DNA from 2 places in the Roseixanthobacter finlandensis genome. Region 1 is predicted to be linked to the other one. Evidence: riboswitches for the same ligand, from Rfam matches in the RefSeq annotation. Region 1 holds a riboswitch; the other holds the start of a gene.
The links. A riboswitch is a leader RNA that binds a small molecule or an ion and turns the genes downstream of it on or off. The one in region 1 is predicted to bind cobalamin.

Region 1 (5,699 bases):
GAGGTGGCGCCATCCGCATCGCCGGTGGCGAGGCGCGCGAAGGGGCGGGTCGTGTCCGCGCCCGTGGTCTGCCCCATGTGCATCTCATAGCCCGCGAACGGGGCCTGAAGGCACGATTGCCCGGCCACGGCGACCAGGCGCTTCTCGCCCGAGAGAATGGTTTCCACATCCAGCAGGCCGAGCCCCTCGGCCTGGCCCGGTGGGCCCTCGATGCCGTCGGGATCGTCCACCCAGCGCCCGAGCATCTGATAGCCGCCGCACAGGCCGAGCACCCGCCCGCCGCGCCGGGCATGGGCGATGATGTCGTGGTGCAGCCCGCCTGATTTTAGCGCCGCGAGATCGGAAACCGTGGCCTTGGAGCCGATCAGCAGGACGAGGCTGATATCCACCGGCAGGCTCTCGCCCGGCCGCAGGCGCACCACCTCCACCGCCGGCTCGGCATCCAGCGGGTCGAGATCGTCGAAATTGGACACATGGGGCAGGATCGGCACGGCGATCCGCACCTTGGCGTGCGGCTTTGCCGGCGGCGGCCCCTGGAGCGCCAGCGCGTCTTCCGCCGGCAGGCGGGCGGCGGCGGGGAAATGCGGGATCAGGCCGAGCGCCGCCCAGCCGGTGTGCTGCGCCACCAGCGCCATGCCGTCGGCGAACAAGGCGGGATCGCCCCGGAACTTGTTCACCACGAAGCCGGCGATCAGCGCGGCATCCTCGATAGCCAGCACCGTCTTGGTGCCGACGAGGCTCGCGATGACGCCGCCCCGGTCGATGTCGCCGATCAGCACCACCGGCACGTCGGCGGCGCGGGCGAAGCCCATGTTGGCGATGTCGTTGCGGCGCAGATTGACTTCCGAGGCGCTCCCCGCCCCTTCCACCAACACGAGGTCGGCCTCGCCCTTCAGCCGCGCGAAGCTCTCCAGCACGGCGGGCATGAGGCTTTGCTTCAGGCCCTGGTAGGCGCTGGCCTTGGCGTTGGTGAGCACCCGGCCCTGCACCACCACCTGCGCGCCCACATCGCTCTGCGGCTTCAGCAGCACCGGGTTCATGTGCACGCTCAAGGGCACCCGCGCCGCGCGGGCCTGAAGCGCCTGCGCGCGGCCGATCTCGCCGCCATCTTCGGTGACGGCGGCATTGTTCGACATGTTCTGCGGCTTGAACGGCCGCACGCGCAGCCCGCGATTGGCGAACGCGCGGGCAAGGCCGGCGACCAGCAGGCTCTTGCCCACGTCGGAGCCGGTGCCCTGGAACATCAGCGCGCGGGCGGCCATCAGAATTCGATGCCGGCCTGCGCCTTCACGCCGGCGGAAAAGTGATGCTTCACCAATCCCATCTCGGTCACGAGGTCGGCGGCCTCCAGAAGCTCCGGCTTGGCGTTGCGGCCGGTGACCACCACGTGCAGGTCCGGCCGGCGCGCCTTCAGTGTCGCCACCACGTCGGCGAGATCGAGATAGCCGTAGCGCAAGGCGATGTTGAGTTCGTCCAGCACGATCAGGGACAGGCTCTCGTCCGCCAGCAATTCGCGCGCCTTGTCGAAGGCCCGCGCGGCGGCGGCGGTGTCGCGGGCGAGATCCTGGGTCTCCCAGGTGAAGCCTTCGCCCATGGTGTGCCAGCGCACGCGATCGCCGAACGCCGCGAAGGCGTCCTTCTCGCCGGTGTGCCAGGCGCCCTTGATGAATTGCACCACGCCCACCTTCCGCCCATAGCCGAGCATGCGCAGCGCCAGCCCGAAGGCGGCCGTGCTCTTGCCCTTGCCGGGGCCGGTGTGGACGATCAGCAATCCCTTCTCCAGGGTCTTTTCCGCCACCTCGGCATCCTGCACCGCCTTGCGCTTGGCCATCTTCTCGCGATGGCGGGCGGCCTGCGCGTCGAGGCCGGTTTCGGTTTCATCGCTCATCGGGGCGTGTCCTTCACGATCATGGGCAGTCCGGCGACCATGAAGATCACTTCATGGGCCATGGCGGCCATGCGTTGGTTGAGCCGGCCGGCGGCGTCGCGAAACCGGCGGGCGAGGGCATTGTCGGGCACGATGCCGAGCCCCACTTCGTTCGCCACCAGCACGCTCAGCCCGGTGCGGGCGGTGATGGCTTCCACGAGGCGATCTTCCTCCGCCGCGAGATCGTGTTCGGCCAGCATGTGGTTGGTGAGCCACAAGGTGAGGCAATCCAGCAGCAGCGGCGTGTCGGGCGGCAGGGCGCGCACGCGGTCGGCGGCGTCGAACGGCGCGTCGTGGGAGATCCAGCGCACATCGCGCCGCGCCTGGTGCAGGCGGATGCGCTCGCTCATTTCGGCATCGAAGGCCTGTGCCGTCGCCACATAAGCGAAGGGCGGCGTGGCGGCTTCCACCCGCTGTTCGGCATGATGGCTCTTGCCGGAGCGCGCGCCGCCGAGCACCAGCACGATCCGGCCCCGCGCGCCGGCCGCGATCGCGCTCAAGCGGGCACCTCGGATCCCCGAAGGCGATGAAAATGCAGGGCATTGGCCGCAGTGCGCGGACCGAACATCAAACCCTCTCCCTGGCCCTCCCTCCGAGAGCCGGCATGTGGCGCCCGCGAAACGGGCTGTGCGTCCTCGGCAGGTCTCCTGGCTTGCGGATAGGTCTGCTGGCTCGCGGATAGCGCCCCTGGCTCGCAGACCCGTGCGCCCCCACCCTTCCCGAGGCTGGCCCCAGTGGTTCGTGGGTTTGCTCTCCGCCGACAGTTGCGGGGGCAGCCGCGGCATAAGGAGAAACCCTCCCGCACCGCGTTCCCTTTTGATCCCGAAGGAACCGACGACGCGCCGACTATAAGCCCGCAGCCCCGCGCCGCAACCGCCCACGGCTGCGCGCGATGTCAGCTCCGGGCTTTCGCCACCAGCGTCGAGGTGGATTGGCCCGGCGTCAGATCGGCGAGCACCAGCTTTCCGCCATTGGCGATGACGATGTCGGCGCCGACCACATCCTCGGGCTTGTAATCCGCCCCCTTCACCAGCACGTCCGGCAACAGGGCCGTGATGATCTCCAGCGGGGTGTCCTCCTCGAACAGGACCACCAGATCCACGCAGCGCATGGCGCCGATGACCCGCGCGCGGGCCGTCTCGTCCTGAAGCGGGCGCGTCGGGCCCTTGAGGCGGCGCACCGAGGCGTCGGTGTTGAGCCCCACGACCAGGCGGTCGCCCTGGGCGGCCGCCGCTTCCAGCATGCCCACATGGCCGGGATGCAGCAGATCGAAACAGCCATTGGTGAAGACGATGCGCGCGCCGCTGGCCCGCCAGCGATCGATGATGGTGCGCGCCTTGTCCCGCGCCACCAGCGCGCCGGCCGGCTCCAGCTGGGGAACCGAGCGATGCAGCGCGGCGGTGAGTTCCGCGCGCGTCACCACCGCCGTTCCGAGCTTGGCCACGGCAATGGCGGCGGCCGCATTGGCGACCGGCACGCTCGCTTCCAGGGCGAGCCCGCAGGCCAGCGACAAAGCGAGCGCCGCCAGCGCCGTATCGCCGGCGCCGGACACATCGAACACCTCGCGCGCCTCGGCCGGCACATGGAGCACGGTGCCGTTGCGGCGCCAGAGCGTCATGCCCTTTTCCGCCCGGGTGACCAGCACATCGCCGCCGAACTGGGCGCTCGCCGCCTGCGCGGCACGCTCGGCGTCGGCATCGGTCTCGTCCGGCAGGCCGGTGGCCTCGCTCAATTCGCGCCGGTTGGGCGTCACCAAAGTCGCGCCGCGATAGGCCTCGAAGGTGCGGCGCTTGGGATCGACGATCACCGGCACGCCGAGCGTCCGCGCCTCGGCCAGCACGGCGGCGACCACACGGTCGCCGAGCACGCCCTTGGCATAATCGGAGAGCACCACCACCGAACAGCTGGCCATGGCGCGGCTTGCGGCCGCGATCAGAGCGTCCTCGACGGCGGCGGACGGCGGGGAAGACATTTCGGCATCAATGCGGACGATCTGCTGGCGCCCGCTCATCACCCGCGTCTTGGTGACCGTGGGGCGGGTGGCGTCCACCACCAGGCCGGACAGGTCGATCAGCGCATAAGGGGCGAGCGCGGAGCGCAGTTGGTCGGCTTCCCCATCGGCCCCGACCAGCCCCACGAGGCGGATCGGCGCGCCCATGGCGGCGGCGTTCGCCGCGACGTTCGCCGCCCCGCCGGGCACGATGCGTTCCGCGCCATGCAGCAGCACCGGCACCGGCGCCTCGGGCGAGATGCGCGAAACCGAGCCGAGGATGTAGCGATCCACCATGACATCGCCGATGACGGCGACGGGACCGGGCTTGGTATCAGGAAGCATGGTGCCGGTATCCTGGGGCAAGATCAGCCGTTGCGATGGAAAGCGTCCCGCTCACGACGCGGAATTGCGGCCGCGCAGATGCTCGGTGACATAGATCCGCACGCCCTCCTCCAGCGCGGTGAACGGGCGGGTAAAGCCCGCGGCCCGCAGTTTCGAGACGTCCGCCTGGGTGAAATATTGATACGCGTCGCGGATGGAAACCGGCATATCGACATAGGTGATGCGCGGATCCTTGCCGGCCGCCGTGAACACCGCCTTGGCGAGATCCGCGAAGCTGCGCGCTTGCCCGGTGCCGACATTGAAGATGCCGCTCGCCGTGGGCGTCTCCACCAGCCAGCGCACCACCGCGACGCAATCGCCCACATAGACGAAATCCCGCAGCTGCCCGCCGTCCTCATAGCCCGGATCATGGGATTTGAAGAGCGTCACCGGCTCGCCCGCGGCGGCGGTCGGATAGATCTTGTGGATCACCGAGCGCATGTCCGCTTTATGGGCTTCGCCCGGACCATAGACATTGAAGAAGCGCAGGCCCGCCCATTGCGGCGGCACCGGCCGGCCGGCGGCGACGTCCGCCGCGAACCGGCGGTCCGCCATCAGCTTGCTCCAGCCATAGGCGTTCAGCGGCGACAGGCGGTCGAGCGCGGCCGCGCCCTCCTCGTCCCTGAAACCGTCCGTGCCGTCGCCATAGGTGGCGGCGGACGAGGCATAGAGGAAGCGGATGCCCTTGCGCGCGCACTGGTCCCACAGATCCAGCGTCGGGCGGATGTTGCGGGCGACGATCTTGTCGCCGTCCCGCTCCGTGGTCGCGGAGATGGCGCCCATATGGACGATCGCGCCAAGCCGGCCGCCCTCGCGCTCCACGAAGGCGGGCACCGCCTCCGGCCGGATCACGTCATCCAGCAGGATGTCGCGCAGATTGAGCCATTTCGGCCCGTCCTCCAGCCAATCGGCCACCACCACCCGCCAGCCGTCGGCGGCAAACGCGCGGGCGATGTTCGAGCCGATGAAGCCGGCGCCCCCGGTGACAAGGATGGTATCGCGGGCGGAACGGGCGGTGCGGATCATTCAGGCTACCATTCAGGGCGAAGGCGGTGATGTGCCCCCGTGTGCCACGGTGCTTCCGGTCTTGTCCATCGCATCGGCATGGCCGAAGCGCAGGACATTGAGCGCGCGCCAGACATCCCGCGCGCTGAAATCCGTGAGGCAGGGCGGGCCTTCCACCAGATCGGGCGCGATCCGGCAATGGGCGCGCTCGCACGGCGCGCACGGACGGAGCGATTTCAATTCCAGCGCCTTGGGCCCGAAAAGGCCGGTGAGGCGCGGATTTGTCGGGCCATAAAGCCCGATCGTGGGCACCGCGAGCGCTGCCGCGAGATGGCCGAGGCCGGAATCCACACTCACCACCGCCTGCGCCCGCGCAATCACCGGCGCGAGCGC
Region 2 (5,699 bases), 2.5 Mb from region 1:
GCCCCTGCGCCGCGAACGGCGCGAGGGCGGGATGGTGCAGGAGGTCGTCGGCCAGCGAGGGCGGGGCATCCGCGCCGCCGTTGATCACCAGCAGGTCCGGCTGAGCCTCGACGATCTCCTCCAGATTGAGCTGGCCGAGGCGGTCGGTGGAGAGCCGCGCGGCGAGATTCTCGTAGCCGGCGCGCCCGAGGATTTCGTCGACGATGGAGCCGCGCCCGGCGGTGAAGCCGTTCGGCCGCAGCACGATCGCGGAGGCGCGATGCGCGGGCACCGGCGGCAGGCTGGCGAAATCCTTTTGCATGGCGGCGATCATCGCTTCCCCCCGCGCCGGTTCGCCGATGTGGTCCGCGACGGTTCGGATCTGGGCATAGGCCTCTTCCAGGCTGGCCGGCACGCCCAGTTCCAGGATCGGGACGCCGAGATGCTTCAGCATGGCGGTGGTGGTGCGGGTGGTGAAGGCGCCGACGATGACGAGATCGGGCGCGAGCGGCACGATTTCCTCGGCGAGGCCCCGGTTCACCGGGACCCGTTTTGCGAGATCGGCGACATTGGAGCTGCGCGGGTCGCGCGCCAGATAGGTCACCGAGGCGACCTTGTCCGGATCGGCGAGGCGCAGCACCAGTTCATCGGCGCACAGATTGAGCGACGCGATCCGCGCGGGCTTCTGCTCCCCCGCGAAGGCGGGCGCGCAGAGCAGCAGAAAAGCGAGCAGGCCCGCAGCGCGTTTCATTCCGTCCGCCTCAATAGGTGAATTTGAGGCCGCCATAGGCCCCGAAACCGGGGGCAAGGAAGCCGTTCGGGTTCTGGTAGGTCTGGTCGAACAGATTGTCGATGCGCCCGAACAGGGTGGCCTGCTTTGTCAGGGCGTAATTCGCCGCCACGTTCACCACGGTGTAGCCCGGCTGGTCGATATAATCGCTGGTGAGGCGCACGATATCCCACCAGGCGGAAGCATAGATCAGCGTGGCGGAGAGATTGAGCTCGTCCGTGGGGTTCCAGTCCGCGGTGACGCTGACCTTGTTGTTCGGCCGCCGCAACGGGGTGCAGGAGGTGTCGGTCAGCGGCGCGCAGGCGGCGCCGAACGAGGTGTCGGGCGGCATGTAGCCCACGGCCTCGGTATAGGTGTAGTCCACCCGCAGCTTCAGCCGGTCAGTCACCGCGAAGGCGACGAAGGTTTCCGCGCCCTGGGTCGTGGCGCTGGAGATGTTGACGTTCTGGTAGGTCACCGGGTCGTAGCTGATGAGATTGGTGATGTCGTTGTGGAAATAGGTGGCGCCGAACGTCACCCGCCCGCCGAACACCTCCTGCTCGAAGCCGATGTCATAGCCCGTGCTCTCCTCCGGCTTCAGCTCCGCATTGCCGTAATTGGGGGCATAGAGCTGGTACAGCGAGGGCGCCTTGAAGCCGGTGCCGTAGCTGCCTTTCAGCGTGGTTCCCGTCTCGGGAATGAGGAAGCCGGGCGCAAGGCGATAGGTGGAATGATCGCCGAACGTGTCGTCGCTGTCGAAGCGGATGTTGGCGGCGCCGAAGAAGCGATCCCCCAGCTTGCCCTGGAGTTCCGCATAGGCGCCGGTGTCACCGGTGCTCGCGGAAAGGTCGGTATATTGGGTGGACGAGGTCATCGCTTCGTTGCGCCGCTCCACGCCCACCAGCAGGTTCTGCCCCGGCGCGAAGGCGAGGTTCGAGCGCAGATAATAGGTCTGCCGGTCGCCGTCATACTGGCCGTTCACCGAGGTGTTCGGCCCGGTGGTGGGGTTGGACGAGGTCATGGCGCTGACGCCGAACGTGGTGTTAAGCGCGCCGTCGAGCGCGGTCCACACGCCCTCGCCCTTGGTGAAGAACATGCTGGCGAGGCTGGTGGAGCGCTCGGCGGCGGGAAGGCCCTCGTAGAGCGGGGGCGGATAGACATCCGGCGTATAGGCGAGCCGGCTGTCGATGTAGCGGGCGACGAAATTGACCGCGAACGCATCGCTCATCTGGAAATCGAGGCGGGTCGAATAGGTCCAGTTGTCGTAGGCGTTCGCATTGATCGGATAGCCCGGCGGCACGATGCCGGGCGGAGTCACCGGGATTTCAGTCGAGGAAAAATGGGTGACGTTGAAGGAATAGCCCACCTTCTCCGTCGAGCCGCTCAGCCCCGCCGCCTGGTTGAAGGTGCCGAGCGCGCCGCCTTCCACGAAGCCGAACACCTTCGCCGGGCCCTCGCCTTTCTTGGTGGTGATCGAGATCACGCCGCCGATCGCGTCCGAGCCGTAGAGGCCGCTCTGGGGGCCGCGCAGCACCTCGATGCGGGCAAGATCGGTGGCGAGCAATTGGCCGAAATCGAAGGCGCCGTTGGGGGTCGAGGGATTGCCCGCGTCGATGCCATCCACCAGCACCTTCACATGGTTGGAATTGGTGCCGCGGATGAACACCGAGGTCTGCCCGCCCGGCCCGCCGGTCTGCACCACATTGAGCCCCGGAAGGGACTGAAGCACTTGGGGAACGGTGCGCAATTGCTGGCGCTCGATATCCTCGGCGGTGACGACGCTGACGGAGGAGGCCACCTGGTCCGCCGGCGTCGGCATGCCTGTCGCGCTCACCACCACCTCGGGCAGGTCGATGGATTGCGATGCGCCATCGGCGGGGGGCGCCGACTGGGCGTAGGCGGCGCAGGAGGCGGAGGAGAGAATCAGGGCGGCGAGCATGGGGCGGCGGGCGGCGCGCGCGGCGCGGCGAACGGGAAAAATTACGGCGGACGGCATTTGGGCCTCAGCGGGACGAGTGGTCCGTCACCGCGAACGAGGCCTCCATGCGGCGAGGATGCCGCAGGGAACAACCACCATCAGGACACCCCGCCCAATGTGCACGCGCGTGACCACGGCTGACGGCAGGTCTCCTGGCTCGCGGGTCAGTGCCCAACTCGTCGCCTTCCCAGGCCCAGGGCCCAGTGGCTGATGACGATGGACTCGCCGCTTACAGTTGCGGGGGCAGCCGCGGCTTCGCCAACCCCCGCTGCCAGGTGCCGACTCACCGCGTTCCCTTTTGATCCCCAAGGGGAACCGTCGTCGTAACGGTAGACGCAGGGCGATCGGACCGTCAAGCCGGACGGGGTGCCAAGCGGCGTGATCCATCCTTCGGGTGGTCCTCCTCAGGCCTGCGCGCGCCGGTTCTCGTACAGTTTCAGCGCGACACCGACTGCCTCCAGCAGCGGCGTCGGCGTTGCGCTGGCGCGGGCACGGGCGATGAGATCGCCGATGATCTGGTCGGCCTCCACCGCATGGCCCTGGTTGAGATCGCGATACAAGGACGAGGTCATGGGCGAGCCATCCGCCGTCAGCTGCGCCCGGGTCTCGGTGAGAAACGCCGGGCGCGGGGCGTATCCCGCCGCGTGGGCGATCGCGGCGCACTCGGCCACGATGGCGAGCGCGATAGCCTTGCCGCCCGCCGCTGCCACTTCGCCAATGCTGCCGCGCATCAGGCAGGTGATGGCGCCGAGGCTCGCGAGGAACACCCATTTCTCCCACATGTCGAGCAGGATGGCGTCCGAGAGGCGGGCGTCGAATCCGACGCCTTGCATCACCCCGTCGAGGGCGAGGATGCGCGCCGAGCGCGTGCCGTCGGTTTCGCCATAGGTCAGTTGATGCAGCGGGCTCATCTGCACGATGCGCCCCTCTTCGTCGATGCGGCCCATGATTTTGCAGACGCCGCCAAGCAGCCGCCCGGCCCCGAAGCGGGCGGCCAGCAGATCCATGTGCCGCATGCCGTTGAGCACCGGCAGGATCATGGTGTCGGGGCCGATCGCCGGGGCGACGTCGGCGAGCGCTGCGTCCAGGGCGAACGCCTTCACCGACAGCAGCACGAGATCATAGGGCCCCGCGATCTGATCCGCGGTGACGATGGAGGGGTGAAGCGTCGCATCGCCGGTGGGGCTGACGATCTGGAGGCCGCGTGCGCGCAGGCGCTCGGCGCGCTTGGCACGCACGAGGAAGGTCACGTCGCGCCCCGCCTGGGCAAGGCGTCCGCCGAAATAGCCGCCGGTCGCGCCGGCCCCAACCACGAGAATGCGCATCATGTGCTCCGATGAACCGCCCATAAGGGGCGCGATCAGGGTGAAACCGTCAAGATAACGCCTTTAGCGAAACCAGGAACCCGAGGCGACCGAAACGCCCACCACAGCCCCATAGGACAACAGTCCGCAGGCATAGACCGCGAACAGCCAATGCAGCGAGCCCGTGACCGAAAGCGCGAGCGCGCCGCCGCCCACGGCAATGGCCATGCGCAGCAGGCCGGCGACGAGGGGCCAGCCGAGGCGGCCGGCGCCCTGGGAGGCGAAATAAAGCGTCATGCCGAGCCCGAAGAAGCCGAAGAACGGCCCGACCGTGCGCAGATAGAGGGTGCCCACCGCCAGCATCTCGGGCGTCGCGTCGAACAGGCCCAGCCATGCGGCGGGCCAGATCGCGGCGGCAATGCCCACCGTTTCCGTGAGCACAAAGGCAAAGGCGCCGCCGATCAGTGCGATCCGCAGCGCGCGCCGGTTCTGTCCGGCGCCGATATTGGTGCCCACCAGCGCCACCAGCGGCGCGCCGAGCCCGAAAGCGAGCGGCGGCAGCAGATATTCGAGCCGGGTGCCGGTGGCGAAGCCGGCCACCGCGCCCGGCCCCGCATGGGCGGCGACCAGGCCCATGGTGGCCGCGATGGTCACATTGATCTGGATGGTATTCACCGCCGCGACCGCGCCCACCTTCAGGATGTTCCAGGCATAGGGCAGGTGCAGGCGGGTCCAGGCGAAGCGCGCCACATTGCGCCCGCTCGCCACGTACCAGGCCAGGATCGCGGTGCCCACCGCGTAATAAAGCAGCATGGCGATCGCCCCGCCGGCGATGCCGTAGGAGGGAATCGGGCCGAATCCCAGGATCAGCGCACAGGACAGCGGCGCCAGCAGCACCGCGCCGGCGCAGATCACGATGCCGGGCACCAGCATGTTGCCGGTGCCGCGGATGATGCTCGCCAGCGCATTGAACACCCAAAGCAGCACCATGCCCGCGAACAGGATGCGCGAATAGGTGATCGCGGCGTCCAGCGACGCACCGCTGCCGCCGAGCAAGGCGAACAGGTGCCGGCCGAACAGCAGGACCAGAGCGGAGAAGGTGAGGCCGAAGCCGATATTGATGACCAGCGCATGCAGCACGAGGCTGTCCGCCTCGGCCCGCCGCTGGCCGCCGAGGGCGCGGGCGATGGCGGAGGAGATGCCGCCGCCCATGGCGCCCTGGGACATGTTCTGCATCAAGATCAGCACCGGCAGCACCAGCGCCATGCCGGTGAGGGCATCGATGCCGAGACGGGCGATGAAGGCCATTTCGATCAGGCCGGTGCTCGATTGGGCGAGCATCACCAGGATGTTCGGCCAGGCAAGGCGCGCGAGCAGCGGGGCCACCGGGGCTTCCAGCAAGGCGCGGGTGCGGGACGACAGGGCCGCCGCCCCGGTGATCGGGGCCGGCGTGGGGGACGCGGCGCGGGTCGGCTTGGACAAGGTGTCGAGCATGTCGCTTTCCGATGCGCCGGTGGCGGAGACCGCGCGTCGCCCTGATTTACGGGCATATACCCATAAATTTGAAAATAGTGGCATATGCGAGTATTCGTCAATTGACGGCCCCGTGAGGAGCAGGGACATGGCAGGGCGCAAGAACTCGTCGGCCGGGGTAGGATGCGAGCCGGAT

Region 2: linked by a shared signal. The riboswitch ahead of V5G24_RS00605 (TonB-dependent receptor plug domain-containing protein) and the one ahead of cobU (bifunctional adenosylcobinamide kinase/adenosylcobinamide-phosphate guanylyltransferase) in region 1 are both predicted to bind cobalamin.

What each region holds. Positions count from the first base shown of each region.
Region 1 is NZ_CM195536.1:2,560,238-2,565,936, forward strand. It holds gene V5G24_RS11955 (cobyric acid synthase) at 1-1,262, opposite strand, end outside; gene cobO (cob(I)yrinic acid a,c-diamide adenosyltransferase) at 1,262-1,888, opposite strand; gene cobU (bifunctional adenosylcobinamide kinase/adenosylcobinamide-phosphate guanylyltransferase) at 1,885-2,427, opposite strand; cobalamin riboswitch at 2,548-2,778, opposite strand; gene rfaE1 (D-glycero-beta-D-manno-heptose-7-phosphate kinase) at 2,823-4,262, opposite strand; gene rfaD (ADP-glyceromanno-heptose 6-epimerase) at 4,314-5,327, opposite strand; gene waaC (lipopolysaccharide heptosyltransferase I) at 5,340-5,699, opposite strand, start outside.
Region 2 is NZ_CM195536.1:96,219-101,917, reverse strand. It holds gene V5G24_RS00610 (ABC transporter substrate-binding protein) at 1-730, opposite strand, end outside; gene V5G24_RS00605 (TonB-dependent receptor plug domain-containing protein) at 741-2,744, opposite strand; cobalamin riboswitch at 2,852-3,060, opposite strand; gene panE (2-dehydropantoate 2-reductase) at 3,131-4,051, opposite strand; gene V5G24_RS00595 (MATE family efflux transporter) at 4,115-5,524, opposite strand; gene V5G24_RS00590 (MarR family winged helix-turn-helix transcriptional regulator) at 5,652-5,699, shown strand, end outside.